DNA from 2 places in the Pseudomonas sp. M5A4_2d genome. Region 2 is predicted to be linked to the other one. Evidence: predicted binding sites of a transcription regulator. Region 2 holds the regulator's gene; the other holds the start of a gene.
The links. Region 2 encodes sigma-54, which starts transcription at its own class of promoters, with help from an activator protein. Its sites were predicted from a motif close to ANTGGCATNNANNTTGCTNT; they were not measured.
Positions count from the first base shown of each region.

Region 1 (9,084 bases), on a different contig from region 2:
TGTAGATCTCTTGACCGTGTTCAACGAACAGCTTGCCACGCGCCTGGAGAGTTTCCAGGGAGTAGGTCAGCGCCTTGCCGGTTTCTACCGATACCAGAACACCGTTCTGACGGCCGGACATGTCGCCGGACTTCATGGTGTCGTAGCGATCGAAGATCGAGGTCAGGATGCCAGCACCGTTGGTCAGGGTCAGGAACTGGTTACGGAAACCGATCAGACCACGAGCAGGGATGTTGTATTCCAGACGCACACGGCCTTTGCCATCCGGCACCATGTTGGTCAGGTCGCCCTTACGCAGGCCCATCTCTTCCATGACCTTGCCCTGGGATTCTTCAGGGGTGTCGATGGTGACGTTTTCGAACGGTTCCTGCTTCACGCCGTCAACAGTACGGATGATCACTTCTGGACGACCAACGCCCATTTCGAAGCCTTCGCGACGCATGGTTTCGATCAGTACCGAGAGGTGCAGCTCACCACGGCCGGAAACCTTGAACTTGTCAGCCGAGTCGCCTTCTTCAACGCGCAGAGCAACGTTGTACAGCAGCTCTTTGTCCAGACGTTCCTTGATGTTACGGGAAGTCACGAACTTGCCTTCTTTACCGCAGAAAGGCGAGTCGTTTACCTGGAAGGTCATGGAAACGGTTGGCTCGTCAACGGTCAGAGGCTTCATCGCCTCGACAGTGTCCGGCTGGCACAGGGTGTCGGAGATGAACAGCGAGTCCATACCGCTTACGCACACGATGTCGCCTGCGAAAGCTTCTTCAACGTCAATACGGTGCAGACCGTGGTGACCCATCAGCTTCAGGATACGACCGTTACGCTTCTTGCCGTCAGCACCGATAGCCACAACCGGGGTGTTCGGCTTGACGCTACCACGAGCGATACGGCCAACGCCGATAACACCCAGGAAGCTGTTGTAGTCCAGTGCCGAGATTTGCATCTGGAACGGGCCTTCACGGTCAACCTTCGGTGGTGGAACGTGGTCAACGATCGCTTGGTACAGCGGGGTCATGTCTTCCGCCATGGCGGTGTGTTCCAGACCGGCAATACCGTTCAGGGCAGAGGCGTAGATCACTTGGAAATCAAGCTGCTCTTCGGTTGCACCCAGGTTGTCGAACAGGTCGAAAATCTGGTCCAGAACCCAGTCCGGACGTGCGCCTGGACGGTCAACCTTGTTGATGCACACGATCGGACGCAGGCCGGCTTCGAAAGCCTTCTTGGTCACGAAACGGGTTTGCGGCATAGGGCCGTCTTGAGCGTCAACCAGCAGCAGAACGGAGTCAACCATCGACATTACGCGTTCAACTTCGCCGCCGAAGTCGGCGTGGCCCGGGGTGTCCACGATGTTGATGTGGTAGCCGTTCCAGTTGATGGCGGTGTTTTTCGCCAGAATGGTAATACCGCGCTCTTTCTCCTGGTCGTTGGAGTCCATCACGCGCTCGTCGTTGAGCTCGTTGCGCTCCAGGGTGCCGGATTGACGCAAGAGTTTGTCTACCAGGGTGGTTTTACCATGGTCAACGTGAGCAATGATGGCGATGTTACGTAGATTTTCGATCACTTGTGTATCTCGATCAGAGGATTCGGTGTGCTGACAGGTCGTGGCAGCGATTAACAGTAGAGTCAGGCCTTGCCGTTACAGCTTGACGGCAGAGTCGGGGGGCCGGTGACGCAGGCCACAGGCAAACAGCCCCGGGCTCTTAGCTCGGTCGATAAACGCGCACATTGGCATGCCCCTCACTGAGCAAATGGTGGGCATGCAGGCGACTCATCACGCCTTTGTCGCAATACAGCAGGTACTGACGGCTGTTATCCAGTTCCTTGAAACGCGCGTTCAATGCGTAGAACGGCAGCGTTTGCACGTCGATGCCAGCGATTTCCAGCGGCTCATCTTCGGCGGCATCCGGGTGACGGATGTCGACGATAATCTGGCCGGCCAGGGCTTCGCTGACTTCTTCGATTTGCACGTCTTGGCCCAATTCTTCGATTACGCGATCGATCGGGACCATTTTAGCGTTCTCGAGCGCACGCTCCAGAATCGCTATGTCAAACTGTTGTTCTTCGTACTCCACGCGGTTGCGCTTGGCGTGGGTCTTGGGGTTCACCGAGATGACCCCGCAATATTCAGGCATGTGCTTGGCGAAATCCGCCGTGCCGATTTCTTCGGCCAGGTCGATGATGTCCTGCTTGTGACTGGCAATCAGCGGGCGCAGCACCAGCTTCTCGGTCACGCAGTCGATCAGCGACAGGTTCGGCAGCGTCTGGCTGGAGACCTGGGAGATCGCTTCACCGGTCACCAACGCGTCGATCTGCAACTGATCGGCGATTCGGGACGCAGCGCGCAACATCATACGCTTCAATACTACGCCCATATGACTGTTATCGACTTTGCCGAGAATTTCGCCCAGCACTTCCTCGAACGGCACGCTTACAAATAGCACGCGTTGGGAGCTGCCGTACTTCTTCCAGATAAAGTGCGCGACTTCCATCACGCCCAATTCATGTGCACGCCCGCCCAGATTAAAGAAGCAGAAGTGGCTCATCAGGCCGCGGCGCATGATCTGGTAGGCCGCTACCGTGGAATCGAAACCGCCGGACATGAGCACCAGGGTCTGTTCCAGGGCACCCAGCGGGTAGCCGCCGATGCTGTTGTGCTGGCTGTGAATCACAAACAACCGTTGGTCGCGAATTTCCATGCGCACTTCAATTTGCGGCGCTTTCAGGGAAATTCCGGCGGCGCCACACTCGCGACGCAGCTTGCTGCCGACGTATTTCTCGACGTCCATGGAGCTGAAGGTGTGCTTGCCAGCGCGCTTGCAGCGCACCGAAAAAATCTTGCCTTCAAGCTCATTGCCAAAGTGCTGTTTGCACTTCTCGGTGATGTCGTCGAAGTCGCCCAGCGGGTACTCATCCACCTGCAGGAAATGCGCGATGCCCGGCATGCAGCTCAGGCGCTCGGTCATGTCCTTCAAGGCTTTGGCATCGGTGATACGGGTTTCCAGCTCGAGGTTGTCCCACACGCCATTCACCACCACAGCCGGGTCCAGGTCACGGAGCACGGCACGGATGTTCTTGGCCAACTGACGGATGAAACGCATCCGTACCGGTCGGCTTTTGATGGTGATTTCAGGGAACACTTTAACGATTAATTTCATGGAAACAGCGCGCGCCGGGCCTGCTGAAAAAGGGGGGCGCGGATTATAGCGGAAATCGCTCAAGGTTTAACCAGTTAATATGCATCACACGCAGCACGCACCAAAACGGGTCATTTATGTGAATTAGCGCTACATTGCAGTGCGTGATTTATTCCGTTTCAGCGGATTGCACCGTTATAGGGGCGATTTTGAGGCAAAAAGGCCATGTTGGCGCACTGGCATGCAATTTGCTCTCTTGTGAGACAGGTTGCCTTGGTCGAGTATTCGCGCCGGCATCACCCACATTCTAAGGGCTAACTCCACTATCCAGCCCGAAGCCACCCGGAGGACACCATGTCGAAGTCGGTTCAACTCATCAAAGATCATGACGTTAAATGGATTGATCTGCGCTTCACGGACACTAAAGGTACTCAGCACCACGTGACCATGCCGGCTCGCGACGCGCTGGATGATGCTTTCTTCGAAGAAGGCAAAATGTTCGACGGTTCCTCCATTGCCGGCTGGAAAGGCATCGAAGCTTCCGACATGATCCTGATGCCGGACGACAGCACTGCCGTTCTCGACCCGTTCACCGAAGACCCAACCCTGATCATCGTCTGCGACGTGATCGAGCCTTCGACCATGCAAGGCTACGACCGCGACCCACGTGCGATCGCCAAGCGCGCCGAGGAATACCTGAAGTCGACCGGTATCGGCGACACCGTATTCGTAGGCCCGGAGCCAGAATTCTTCATCTTTGATTCGGTCAAGTTCAAGTCCGACATCTCCGGCTCCATGTTCAAAATCTTCTCCGAACAGGGTTCGTGGATGTCCGACCAGGACATCGAAGGCGGCAACAAAGGCCACCGTCCAGGTATCAAAGGTGGCTACTTCCCGGTTCCGCCGTTCGACCACGACCACGAAATCCGTACCTCCATGTGCAACGCCATGGAAGAAATGGGCCTGGTCATCGAAGTTCACCACCACGAAGTGGCGACTGCCGGCCAGAACGAAATCGGTGTGAAGTTCAACACCCTGGTTGCCAAGGCTGACGAAGTTCAGACCCTGAAGTACTGCGTACACAACGTGGCTGATGCCTACGGCCGTACCGCTACTTTCATGCCTAAGCCGCTGTATGGCGATAACGGTTCGGGTATGCACGTTCACCTGTCCATCGCTAAAGATGGCAAGAACACCTTCGCTGGCGAAGGTTATGCCGGCCTGTCCGACACTGCCCTGTACTTCATCGGCGGTATCATCAAGCACGGTAAGGCCCTGAACGGCTTCACCAACCCGTCGACCAACTCCTACAAGCGTCTGGTCCCAGGTTTCGAAGCACCGGTAATGCTGGCCTACTCGGCTCGTAACCGCTCCGCCTCGATCCGTATTCCTTACGTGTCCAGCCCGCGCGCTCGCCGTATCGAAGCTCGCTTCCCGGACCCGGCAGCCAACCCGTACCTGGCCTTCGCGGCCCTGGTCATGGCTGGCCTGGACGGTATCCAGAACAAGATCCACCCTGGCGACGCCGCCGACAAAAACTTGTACGACCTGCCGCCTGAAGAGGCCAAAGAGATCCCACAAGTGTGCGGCAGCCTGAAAGAAGCCCTGGAAGAGCTGGACAAGGGCCGTGCGTTCCTGACCAAAGGCGGCGTATTCAGCGACGACTTCATCGATGCCTACATCGAGCTGAAAAGCGAAGAAGAAATCAAAGTACGCACCTTCGTACACCCACTGGAATACGAGCTGTACTACAGCTGCTGATCCGGCAGCGCCGCTTAACGTGGCGTGACGAAAAGACCTCCTTCGGGAGGTCTTTTTTTTGCCTGGCGTTTAGCGAGCCGGGGCGTGGCGGTCGAGCATTTTTCCAACCATCAAGGTGCCGAGAGCACTGAGCTGATGAATCGCCAGTACGGTATCGCGGTGTTTGCCTTCCAGCGCCTCTGACAAATCAAGCAACAAGGTGCTGACTGAGGAGAAGGCTTCGAAGCTGTTGACCAGCAGGGACTCGTCGTCGCTGCCGGGATCGACGGTGAAGACGGATGGAGGTGGATTTGGAGTTGGTTTGAACATTTTCTACATTCCTCAAATGAGGCCGCCTTCGCTTCGCTACTAAACGAAAGGGTGGCGGCTGCGCGCAGGTTAGTAGACCGGTGAATGTAGAAGCCCGGCGCATCCGAGGATGCCCTGCGCACAGCCACCATCAAGCACAGATTCGGGAAATCTGATTGATGGAGAATGCACGACCTACAATTCGAATCCAGGCTACTAAACCTGATCGCTGATGAGCAGCGACCGAGCAACCTTAGAGACGACAAGCCAGCCGTACAAGCCGGCGGATTCTGGCTCACCTGTAGGCAAGCACGCAAGCTAAGGTAGCCTCTGGCTGACACTGCCAGAAATCTGCAAACCCAATCAAAATGTGGGAGCGGGCTTGCTCGCGAAGGCGGTGTATCAGTTAATGCATCGGGTGACTGACACACCGCCTTCGCGAGCAAGCCCGCTCCCACAAGGAGATCTACGTTGAAACATAAACTTGCATTCGCCCTGTTGTTCGCCTGCGCCACAGCCAGCGCCGCGCCGCCCACCCTGGAGCCTCTGCTCAACAGCATCGCCGAACGCCTGGAGATCGCCGACCAGGTTGCCCTGAGCAAATGGGACAGCCACAAGCCCGTAGAGGACAAGAAGCGCGAACAGGAAGTGATCGCCAGCGTCGTCGCCCAGGCGCCTACTTACAAACTGGACCCCGCCGCCGCCGAGCAATTTTTCTCGGCACAGATCGAAGCCAATAAGTTGGTGCAATACACCCATCTATCCGACTGGCAGTTCCAAGGCAAAGCGCCCGACGACCCGCGCCCAGACCTGGTAAAGCAAATTCGCCCGCAACTGGACCAACTGCAAAAACGCCTGCTCCAGCAACTGGCTGACTTTACCCCCCAGCGCACCGACCCACAGTGCCCGCAGTGGCTGACCACAGCCATCCATGAGCCGTTGAATGACCCGACGCGCCAGCTGGCGATGATTCGCGCCACGGCCGAGCTGTGCATCTACAAAGGTTGAGGCCTGAAACCCAATCAAAATTGTGGGAGCGGGCTTGCTCGCGAAGGCGGTGTGTCAGTCATCTGATGCATTAACTGAAACACCGCCTTCGCGAGCAAGCCCGCTCCCACATTTGGACTCGGTGCATTCAGTTGCGCCTTCCAAGCCTTCCTGAACAACTTTCACAAAACCGCACTATATTGGTGCGATAGCCTGCACGCTTCCCACCTGGCCAGCCCATTTTGGTTCGATTCTTCCCGAACAAGCTGGCAGAACGCCACAGTTTCGCGCCTTAAACGCCTATTTCAGGGCTTTAACGCTTCTTTTCGGAGCCTTGGTTTGGTTTTTGCATTTTCCTTGTATCAGCGTGTGCCTCAAGCCCGCGCCTTGCTCCAAAAGAGGTCCTGATGACCATTAGCGATGCACTGCACCGTTTGTTACTCGACAACCTGACCACCGCGACCATTCTGCTCAATGACGACCTGCGTCTTGAGTACATGAACCCGGCGGCGGAGATGCTCCTGGCCATCAGTGGCCAGCGCAGCCATGGGCAGTTCATCAGCGAATTGTTCACCGAGTCGGCCGAAGCCTTGAGCTCGTTGCGCCAGGCGGTGGAACAGGCACACCCGTTCACCAAGCGTGAAGCGATGCTCACCGCCCTCACCGGCCAGACGCTGACCGTCGACTACGCCGTGACCCCGATCCTGAGCAACGGCGCGACGTTGCTGTTGCTCGAAGTGCACCCCCGCGACCGCTTGCTGCGCATCACCAAAGAAGAAGCGCAGCTGTCCAAGCAGGAAACCAGCAAGATGCTGGTGCGCGGCCTGGCCCATGAAATCAAGAACCCGCTGGGCGGGATTCGCGGCGCGGCGCAACTGCTCGCGCGCGAACTGCCGGAGGAGCACCTCAAGGACTACACCAACGTCATCATCGAGGAAGCCGACCGCCTGCGTAACCTGGTGGACCGCATGCTCGGCTCCAACAAGTTGCCATCGTTGGCCATGACCAACGTGCACGAGGTGCTGGAGCGCGTTTGCCAGTTGGTGGAAGCCGAAAGCCAGGGCTGCATCACCCTCGTACGCGACTACGACCCGAGCATTCCCGATGTATTGATCGACCGCGAGCAGATGATCCAGGCGGTGCTCAATATCGTGCGCAACGCCATGCAGGCCATCAGCAGCCAGAACGAGCTGCGCCTGGGCCGCATCAGCCTGCGCACCCGCGCCCTGCGCCAGTTCACGATCGGCCATGTGCGCCATCGCCTGGTGACCAAAGTCGAGATCATCGACAACGGCCCGGGCATACCTGCGGAATTGCAGGAAACCATCTTCTTTCCCATGGTCAGCGGCCGCCCGGACGGTACCGGGCTGGGCCTGGCCATTACCCAGAACATCATCAGCCAGCACCAGGGTTTGATCGAATGTGAAAGCCATCCTGGCCACACCACGTTCTCGATCTTTCTGCCTCTGGAACAAGGAGCCCCATCGACATGAGCCGTAGTGAAACCGTCTGGATCGTCGATGACGACCGTTCTATCCGCTGGGTCCTCGAGAAAGCCTTGCAACAGGAAGGCATGACCACCCAAAGCTTCGACAGCGCCGACGGGGTGATGAGCCGCCTGGCGCGTCAACAGCCGGACGTGATCATCTCCGACATCCGCATGCCCGGCGCCAGTGGCCTGGACTTGCTGGCGCGCATCCGCGAGCAGCACCCGCGCCTGCCGGTGATCATCATGACCGCCCACTCGGACCTGGACAGCGCTGTCGCGTCTTATCAGGGCGGCGCCTTTGAGTACCTGCCCAAGCCTTTCGACGTGGACGAGGCGGTGGCGCTGGTCAAGCGCGCCAACCAGCACGCCCAGGAACAGCAGAACCAGGAAGCCCCACCCGCCCTGACCCGCACCCCGGAAATCATCGGCGAAGCGCCGGCGATGCAGGAAGTGTTTCGCGCTATCGGGCGCTTGAGCCACTCCAACATCACCGTGTTGATCAACGGCGAGTCGGGTACCGGTAAAGAGCTTGTGGCTCATGCACTGCACCGTCACAGCCCGCGGGCGGCCTCGCCGTTTATCGCGCTGAACATGGCGGCGATTCCCAAGGACTTGATGGAGTCCGAGCTGTTCGGCCATGAGAAAGGCGCGTTCACCGGCGCCGCCAACCTGCGGCGTGGCCGCTTTGAACAGGCGGACGGCGGCACGCTGTTCCTCGATGAAATCGGTGATATGCCGGCCGACACCCAAACCCGCTTGCTGCGCGTATTGGCCGACGGCGAGTTCTACCGCGTTGGCGGGCACACGCCGGTCAAGGTCGACGTGCGCATCATCGCGGCGACGCACCAGAACCTCGAAACCCTGGTGCACGCGGGCAAATTCCGTGAGGACTTGTTCCACCGTCTGAACGTGATCCGTATTCATATCCCACGCATGTCGGACCGCCGCGAAGACATCCCGACCCTCGCCCGCCACTTCCTCAGCCGCGCCGCCCAAGAGTTGGCCGTCGAGCCGAAGCTGCTCAAAAGCGAGACCGAGGAATACCTGAAGAACCTGCCATGGCCGGGCAACGTGCGCCAGCTGGAGAACACCTGCCGCTGGATCACGGTAATGGCGTCCGGGCGTGAGGTGCATATCAGCGACCTGCCGCCGGAGCTGTTGAGTTTGCCGCAGGACTCCGCACCGGTGACCAACTGGGAGCAGGCGCTGCGCCAATGGGCCGACCAGGCCCTGGCACGCGGCCAGTCGAACCTGCTGGACAGCGCCGTACCGGCCTTCGAGCGAATCATGATCGAAACCGCCTTGAAGCACACCGCCGGCCGCCGCCGCGACGCCGCTGTGCTGCTCGGCTGGGGCCGCAATACCCTGACGCGCAAGATCAAGGAGCTGGGGATGAAGGTGGATGGCGGGGATGATGATGAGGGTGAT
Region 1 covers NZ_JBKEZW010000003.1:388,204-397,287, forward strand. The annotation lists gene typA (translational GTPase TypA) at 1-1,558, opposite strand, end outside; gene thiI (tRNA uracil 4-sulfurtransferase ThiI) at 1,698-3,152, opposite strand; gene glnA (glutamate--ammonia ligase) at 3,486-4,892, shown strand; gene ACLBW8_RS12250 (DUF6124 family protein) at 4,962-5,201, opposite strand; gene ACLBW8_RS12255 (chorismate mutase) at 5,652-6,188, shown strand; gene glnL (nitrogen regulation protein NR(II)) at 6,575-7,660, shown strand; gene ntrC (nitrogen regulation protein NR(I)) at 7,657-9,084, shown strand, end outside.
Region 1: the regulator sigma-54 is predicted to act here: its motif matches at 3,367-3,386, upstream of glnA (glutamate--ammonia ligase).

Region 2 (9,084 bases):
CATGAGCCCGCAATTACGCGAGGCTGCGCTGCGCCAGAGCAGCAAAACTTATGTCGAGCTGTTGAATTTCATCAGCGATCACGGCGAGTACCCGCGTACCCATCGCTTGCTGGGTGGCACTGCTGCGCAACCGGGTACGTCGACCCGCAACAGCCCCTATTACGGAGCACATTGATATGTCCTACACCTTACCGGCCTTGCCTTATGCCTACGATGCCCTGGAGCCGCATATTGATGCGCAAACCATGGAAATTCACTACACCAAGCATCACCAGACCTACATCAATAACCTGAATGCAGCGGTCGAAGGCACCGAGTTCGCAGGCTGGCCGGTTGAGAAACTGGTGTCCAGCGTTCAGCAATTGCCGGAAAAATTGCGTGCTGCAGTCATCAACCAGGGCGGCGGTCATGCTAACCACTCGTTGTTCTGGGCGGTGATGTCGCCGAAGGGCGGTGGCAAGCCACATGGTGCGTTAGCCAAAGCCATCGACGAGCAATTGGGTGGCTTCGACAGTTTCAAGGAGGCCTTTACCAAAGCGGCCTTGACCCGGTTTGGCAGCGGCTGGGCCTGGCTGAGCGTTACCCCGCAAAAGACCCTGGTGGTGGAAAGCAGTGGTAACCAGGACAGCCCGCTGATGAGCGGCAACACGCCGATCCTGGGTCTGGACGTGTGGGAGCACGCTTACTACCTGCGCTACCAGAACCGTCGCCCGGAATACATCAATGCCTTCTACAGCGTCATCCATTGGCCGGAAGTCGCCGCTCGCTACCAGGCCGCCGTAGCCTGACATTTATTTATAACAAGATCTAAGGCCGACTATGGGCACTGAAACACTGGCGATCAGCAGTGGGCGAATGTTTCGTTACGCGTTTGGCTCGCTGCTGCTATTGGCAGGGACTGCGTTGCTGGTGGCACACGGGCTGACCTGGCTGGACCTTGAACCGCGTATCTTGCGTGCCTTGCAGGGCGGCGCGATCTGCGCGCTCGGCACGGCACTGGGCGCGGTGCCGGTGTTGGTGATTCGCCGGATGCCGGTGGCGCTGAGCGATACCTTGCTGGGCTTTGGTGCCGGGGTAATGTTGGCGGCGACGGCCTTTTCGCTGATCGTGCCGGGCATTGCAGCAGCCCAAAGCCTTGGGCTTTCGCCTTGGGGCGCGAGTGGTTTGATCAGCTTCGGGATCATGCTCGGGGCGTTCGGTCTTTATCTGGTCGACCGCAAGGTATCAGGCGCTAGCCCGGAGATGCTGGTGGGCACGCCGGATAAACCGGTGATTCCCCCACGCATCTGGCTATTCGTATTTGCCATTATTGCGCACAACATTCCGGAAGGCATGGCGGTAGGCGTTTCGGCAGGTGGAGGAATGCCGGATGCCGACAGCTTGGCCATGGGGATTGCCCTGCAGGACGTGCCGGAAGGTTTAGTGATCGCACTGGTCTTGGCCGGGGCGGGGATGTCGCGAGTCAAAGCGTTCCTGATCGGCGCGGCGTCGGGCCTGGTTGAACCGGTATTTGCTGTGCTGTGTGCGTGGTTGGTGAGCCTGGCGGAGGTTTTGTTGCCGCTGGGGCTCGCGCTGGCGGCTGGGGCGATGTTGCTGGTGGTGACGCACGAAGTGATCCCCGAGTCGCGCCGTAATGGTCACGAAAAGCTTGCCAGCCTGGGGTTGTGCGTCGGGTTCTGTTTGATGATGGTGATGGATACTGCTTTAGGGTGAGGCCATTGCAGCCTCACACCCGCCTCAAAGGGTGAGTTTACTCACCCTCATCAAAGAAGTTATTGATCAGCTTCACCAGCGCGTCCATCGCTTCCTGCTCTTGTTCGCCTTCCGTCTTTAAATGAATCTTGGTGCCCTTGCCGGCGGCCAGCATCATCATGGCCATAATACTTTTGCCGTCGACCATGGATTCCGGAGTGCGCCCGGCGCGGATCTGGCAAGGAAACTGCCCGGCAACACCGACAAATTTAGCTGAAGCGCGGGCGTGCAGGCCCAGCTTGTTGATGATTTCAATTTCCAGAGCGGGCATCGCGGGGGTGTTCCTTTCAGCTAAGGTCGCGGTGGCGAACCTGAACGTTCTTGAGGGTTTGTTGCAGCACCTGGCCCAGGCGTTCGGTCAGGTAGACCGAGCGATGGTGGCCTCCGGTGCAGCCGATGGCAATGGTGACATAGGCCCGATTGCTTGCCGCAAAGCGCGGCAACCATTTGAGCAGGTAGCTGGAGATGTCATGGAACATCTCCTCGACATCCGGCTGTGCAGCCAGGTACTCGGCCACTGGTTGATCAAGGCCTGACTGATCACGCAACTCCGGCTTCCAGTAAGGATTGGGCAGGCAGCGCACATCAAACACCAGGTCGGCATCCACAGGCATCCCACGCTTGAAGCCAAATGACTCGACCAGAAACGCGGTGCCAGGCTCCGGCTGATTCAACAAACGCAGCTTGATCGCATCACGCAATTGATACAGGTTCAGGCCGGTGGTGTTGATCTTGAGATCGGCGAGGTCAATGATCGGTCCCAGCAGTGTGGTCTCGTCCTCGATGGCTTCGGCCAGCGAGCGGTGAGGGCTGCTGAGGGGGTGGCGTCGACGGGTTTCGGAAAAGCGCTTGAGCAGCGTCTCCTCATCGGCGTCCAGGTACAGCACATCGCAATTAATATGCTTGGCGCGTACTTCCTCAAGCAATTGCGGGAAGCGCTGAAGATGGCTGGGCAGGTTTCGGGCGTCAATCGAGACGGCAACCAGAGGCTGCGCCAGTTCGGTGTGGATCAGTGCACGTTCCGCCAACTCGGGCAGCAAACCGGCGGGCAGGTTGTCGATGCAATAAAATCCGTTGTCCTCAAGGACGTTGAGGGCGGTGCTTTTACCCGAGCCGGAGCGGCCGCTGACGATGATCAAACGCATGATTACTGCCCGTTTTGTTCATCCAGGACAACCTGATAGAGCGCCTCATTGCTGTTGGCACTGCGCAGTTTGTCGCGTACTTCCTTGCGGTCGAGCATGCTGGCGATTTGCCGGAGCAGTTCCAGGTGCGCATCGGTGGCGGCTTGCGGGACCAGCAGGACGAACAGCAGGTCGACCGGGGCGCCGTCGATGGCGTCGAAATCAATAGGTTTTTCCATGTGCAGCAGGGCGCTGACTGGAGACTCACAGCCTTGCAGGCGGCAATGGGGAATGGCGATGCCGTTTCCAAAACCGGTTGAACCCAGTTTTTCACGGGCAATCAGCGCCTCATAGACAACTTGCTCATCCAGTTCAGGCACTTCGTGGCTGATCAGCTTGGCAATTTGTTCGAGGGCTTTCTTTTTACTGCCGCCCGGCACGTTCACCAGTGAACGGCCGGGGGTCAGGATGGTTTCAAGTCGAATCATGGGTGGGGAGTGTTAGCGGCCAGTGCCTTGAAGAAGGCTCTGCTGCTTTTCCTTATGCTTTTTAAGTTGGCGGTCAAGCTTGTCAGTCAAGGCATCGATCGATGCATACATGTCTTCATGCTCGGCATTGGCGACCACTTCGCCACCGGGTATCTGCAAGGTCGCTTCAATTTTCTGCTGAAGCTTATCGACCTTCATGATGACCTGCACATTGGTGATCTTGTCGAAATGACCCTCGAGTCGTTTCAGCTTCTGCTCGACATATTCGCGCAATGGAGGGGTGACTTCTACATGGTGTCCACTGATGTTGACTTGCATACAGCTTCTCCTTCGTTGCCAGTGCATAAAGCGACAGGCAAAAGCGCCTGCCACTGGAACGCTATGGCCCGCCCGTCACATCAAACGCTTACGCTCGCTGGAAGGCGCGATCCCGAGGGACTCGCGGTACTTGGCGACGGTTCGACGGGCGACCTGAATGCCTTGTGCCTCCAGTAAACCAGCGATCTTGCTGTCACTCAACGGCTTTTTCTGATTTTCCGCGGCAACCAGTTTTTTGATGATCGCGCGGATCGCCGTGGACGAGCATTCGCCGCCTTCGGAGGTGCTTACGTGGCTGGAGAAAAAGTATTTCAGCTCATAAATACCCCGTGGGGTATGCATGAATTTCTGTGTGGTCACCCTGGAAATTGTCGATTCATGCATGCCTACCGCTTCGGCGATATCGTGCAGGACCAGGGGTTTCATGGCCTCGTCGCCGTATTCCAGGAAGCCGCGTTGATGCTCGACGATCTGAGTAGCCACTTTCATCAGGGTTTCGTTGCGGCTTTGCAGGCTCTTGATGAACCAGCGCGCTTCCTGCAACTGGTTGCGCATAAAGGTGTTATCGGCGCTGGTATCGGCACGGCGCACAAAACCTGCGTATTGCGGGTTGACCCGCAGACGAGGCACCGACTCCTGGTTCAGCTCTACCAGCCAACGTTCGTTGTCTTTGCGCACGATCACATCGGGAACGACATATTCGGCTTCGCTGGACTCGATCTGCGAGCCCGGGCGAGGGTTAAGGCTCTGCACCAGCTCGATGACCTGGCGCAGGTCGTCTTCCTTGAGCTTCATACGGCGCATCAACTGGCTGTAGTCGCGGCTGCCCAGCAGGTCGATGTAGTCGGTGACCAGGCGCTGGGCTTCGGCGAGCCACGGGGTCTTGGCAGGCAGTTGGCGCAGTTGCAGCAACAGGCACTCACTCAGCGTGCGCGCGCCGATACCGGCGGGTTCGAACTGCTGGATGCGGTGCAGGACGGCTTCGATTTCGTCCAGTTCGATGTCCAGTTCCGGATCGAAAGCCTCAAGGATCTCTTCGAGAGTCTCGTCCAGATAACCCTGGTTATTGATGCAGTCGATCAGGGTCACGGCGATCAGGCGATCGGTGTCGGACATCGGCGCCAGGTTCAATTGCCACAGCAAATGGCTCTGCAAGCTCTCGCCGACGGAGGTGCGGGTGGTGAAATCCCACTCGTCATCATCATTGCTGGGCAGGCTGCTGGCGCTGGTCTGATAAACGTCTTCCCAGGCGGTATCTACTGGAAGCTCGTTGGGAATGCGTTCGTTCCATTCGCCTTCCTCAAGGTTGTCCACCGTAGGGGCGGTTTCCTGATAGGAAGGTTCCTGCACGTCGGAATTGGGTTTTTGCTCGATGTTGTCGGCCAGCGGGTCTGCATTATCGAAGTCGTCGCCTTCTTCCTGGCGTTCGAGCATCGGATTGGACTCCAGGGCCTCCTGGATTTCCTGTTGCAGGTCCAGGGTCGACAATTGGAGCAGGCGGATGGCCTGTTGCAGCTGCGGTGTCATCGTCAGCTGCTGGCCCATTCTCAGGACTAGCGATGGTTTCATGGCAGGGGCTTAACACCTTATTCGCCGGCGCAATGCGCCATCCACGACAGGGCGCGTGAGCGCCAAACATAAGCAAATTATATGCCTGATGTCGGGGGCTTTGCCTAGAGCGCGGTAACAATAAAAAACCGGAGGTTTTTATTGACTCCCGCGCGCTTTGGCGAACGGCCAGACACCACAGTGCTTACAGGCGGAACTCGTGGCCCAGGTATACTTCCTTGACCAGTTCGTTGGCCAGGATGGTGGCGGAGTCGCCTTCGGCGATCAGCTGACCATCGTTGACGATATAAGCCGTTTCACAGATATCGAGGGTCTCACGGACGTTGTGGTCGGTGATCAATACACCGATACCCTTGGCCTTGAGATGATGGATGATCTGTTTGATGTCGCCGACCGAGATCGGGTCGACGCCGGCGAAGGGTTCATCCAGCAGGATGAATTTCGGCGCAGTGGCCAGGGCACGGGCGATTTCCACACGGCGACGCTCACCACCGGACAAGCTCATGCCGAGGTTGTCGCGAATGTGGTTGATGTGGAATTCCTGCAGCAGGCTTTCCAGCTCTTTGCGGCGGCCGTCACGGTCGAGTTCCTTGCGGGTCTCCAGGATCGCCATGATGTTGTCTGCTACCGACAGTTTGCGGAAGATCGACGCCTCTTGGGGAAGATAGCCGATACCTGCGCGCGCACGACCGTGCATCGGCTGGTTGCTTACGTCCAGGTCGTCGATCAATACACGGCCCTGATCCGCCTGGACCAGGCCAACAATCATGTAGAAGCACGTGGTCTTGCCGGCGCCGTTGGGGCCGAGCAAGCCAACGATCTGGCCGCTGTCGATCGATAAACTGACGTCGCGTACGACCTGACGGCTTTTATAAGCCTTGGCCAGATGCTGGGCTTTCAGGGTTGCCATTAGTTCGCCTTCTTCGCAGCGGGTTTGGGCGCAGGCTGGGCGGCGCCTTCTTTCTGCTTCGGCTGGATAACCATGTCGATGCGCGGCTTCGGAGTGCCGATCTTCGAGCCGGTAGCGCGACCCGCCTGGGCGATCTGCTTCACCGTGTCATAGGTGATTTTTTCACCGTCGGTGGTGTTGCCATCGCTGCTGACAACCCTGGCCTGGTCGATCAGGATGATGCGATTCTGCTGGGCGTGATACTGGATGGTCTTGCCATAGCCCTTGATCGGAGCCGGGTCCGTAGCCGCCTGCTTCTGTTCGAAGTAAGCCAGGTTGCCCACCGACGTCACCACATCAATGTCGCCAGCCGGCGTACGCGTGAGCGTCACCGTGTTGCCGGTGATTTTCATCGAGCCTTGGGTGATGATCACGGCGCCTGTGTAGGTCGCAACACCTTGCTTGTCATCCAACTGAGCGTCGTCAGCCTGGATGTGGATCGGTTGCTGGCTATCGTTCGGCAGAGCCCAGGCGCTCACGCTTCCCAGTGCTGCGCCCAGACCGAGCAAAATAGGGAGGGTTTTAACGAGCCTCATACTGTCCTCTTACGTTCGATAGCAGGTGTATCCTGCTTTCTTTCAAATACGCTTTCATTCCCTTGCCAGTCGATACACCGCCAGCGCCGTCGATTCTAACGTCTTGCTCGGTCTGCGCATATTGCTGTTGTGGGAAAACGGTCATGCGACTGCTGGTAATAATGGTGTCGCGCTTCTTCTCGTCAGTACGTGCAACACGTACCGAGTCGATCAGTTCCACCTGGGTACCGTCCGGGTTGACCTCGCCACGCTTGCTGGTGACGTGCCACGGAAACTCGGTGCCGCGGTAAAGGTTCATGTCCGGGTTGGTCAGCAAACTGACCTCCGAAGCCTTCAAATGCTCGACCTTGTCCGAAGTCATCTCATACTGCACCTTGCCGTCAGGCAGGAATTGCACGGAGTAGGCATTGGTCGCGTAATAGTCGACAGCGCCTTCGTCAACCTGTGCTACAGGCTTGTCGAGAAAGCGCTCCGGGCTGATATTCCAGTAGCCCACCGCCAGGAACAGCGCGGCGATGACCCCGAATAGCAGGAAGTTGCGAATCTTTTTGCTCAGCATAAAACGCTCTATAGGTAGGCGGCGTGGGCCGCTTCAAGACTGCCCTGGGCACGCAGGATCAATTCGCAGAACTCGCGGGCGGCACCCTCACCGCCACGTGCGGTAGTGATGCCATGGGCATGTTCGCGAACAAAAGCCGCCGCATTGGCGACGGCCATGCCCAGGCCCACCCGGCGAATGACCGGCAGGTCAGGCAGATCGTCGCCCAGATAGGCAACCTGCTCATAGCTTAGGTTGAGTTGGCCAAGAAGCTCGTCCAGAACCACCAGTTTATCCTCGCGGCCCTGATACAGGTAAGGAATCCCCAGGTTTTGTGCGCGGCGTTCCACAACCGGTGTTTTTCGACCACTGATAATGGCTGTTTGCACACCGGCAGCCATCAACATTTTAATGCCCTGGCCGTCGAGGGTGTTGAAGGTCTTGAATTCGCTGCCATCTTCGAGAAAGTACAGGCGGCCATCGGTCAGTACGCCATCAACGTCGAAAATCGCCAATTTGATGTTTTTGCCGCGTTCTAACAGGTTGCTGGTCATTTACATCACTCCCGCACGCAGCAAGTCGTGCATGTTCAGGGCGCCAATCGGGCGGTCGTCGCTATTGACCACCACCAGCGCGCCAATCTTGTGGTCTTCCATGATCTTCAGCGCTTCGGCTGCAAGCATCTCGGGGCGTGCAGTCTTGCCGTGTGGCGTCATGACTGCATCAATGGTGGCGGTGTGGATATCGATCGTGCGGTCCAGGGTGCGGCGCAGGTCACCGTCGGTGAATACCCCGGCCAAACGCCCATCAGCCTCCAGGATCACGGTCATGCCCAGACCTTTGCGGGTCATTTCCATCAGCGCGTCCTTCAGCAAGGTGCCGCGCTGCACGTGAGGCAACTCGTCGCCTGAATGCATGACGTTTTCCACTTTAAGCAGCAGTCGACGACCCAACGCGCCGCCCGGGTGCGAAAACGCGAAGTCCTCAGCGGTAAAGCCGCGAGCTTCCAGCAGGGCCACGGCCAGGGCATCGCCCATGACCAACGCGGCTGTGGTGGAGGAGGTCGGCGCCAGGTTCAGCGGGCAGGCCTCGTGGGCCACGTGAACATTCAGGTTCACTTCGGCAGCCTTGGCCAGCGTTGACTCCGGATTGCCGGTGAGGCTGATCATTTTGATGCCCAGACGCTTGATCAGCGGCAGCAGGGTCACGATTTCGTTGGTGGTGCCGGAGTTAGACAGTGCCAGGATGATGTCATCCTTGGTGATCATGCCCATGTCGCCGTGGCTGGCTTCGGCCGGGTGCACAAAAAAAGCCGTGGTCCCGGTACTTGCCAGGGTGGCGGCGATTTTGTTGCCGACGTGGCCGGATTTGCCCATGCCGACCACGACAACGCGGCCCTTGCTGGCCAGAATCATCTCGCATGCACGTACGAAATCTGCGTCGATATGGGCCAGTAAACCTTCTACGGCTTCAAGCTCGAGGCGGATGGTGCGTTGTGCGGATTGAATAAGCTCGCTGGATTGGCTCATGTCTTAAATCGTATAGCCTGACGAAAAGGCGGCGATTATAGCGGTAATGATCAATTCCCTCACGTTAGTTCGTCAGGCTGTATTCGGCAGGTGCCTGAGTTTCATGCTCGGCAGCGTTTTTTCCCTGTCCCGAATCTGAACGAGCGCTGTTCCGGCCTTGGGGGCTCTGTACCAGCAGTGATATAGTTCGCCGCCAGTTCGGTCCGCCCAGCCAATTTGCCTAATTATTTATTGCGCATTCGTTGTAAACGAAAGTCGCAAGCATGGTGTCTGAGTGAAAG
Region 2 covers NZ_JBKEZW010000007.1:136,398-145,481, reverse strand. The annotation lists gene ACLBW8_RS17725 (hypothetical protein) at 1-175, shown strand, start outside; gene ACLBW8_RS17720 (superoxide dismutase) at 177-788, shown strand; gene ACLBW8_RS17715 (ZIP family metal transporter) at 820-1,713, shown strand; gene ACLBW8_RS17710 (HPr family phosphocarrier protein) at 1,751-2,023, opposite strand; gene rapZ (RNase adapter RapZ) at 2,040-2,897, opposite strand; gene ptsN (PTS IIA-like nitrogen regulatory protein PtsN) at 2,900-3,364, opposite strand; gene hpf (ribosome hibernation-promoting factor, HPF/YfiA family) at 3,377-3,682, opposite strand; gene ACLBW8_RS17690 (RNA polymerase factor sigma-54) at 3,758-5,251, opposite strand; gene lptB (LPS export ABC transporter ATP-binding protein) at 5,436-6,161, opposite strand; gene lptA (lipopolysaccharide transport periplasmic protein LptA) at 6,161-6,736, opposite strand; gene lptC (LPS export ABC transporter periplasmic protein LptC) at 6,723-7,295, opposite strand; gene ACLBW8_RS17670 (KdsC family phosphatase) at 7,304-7,828, opposite strand; gene ACLBW8_RS17665 (KpsF/GutQ family sugar-phosphate isomerase) at 7,829-8,803, opposite strand.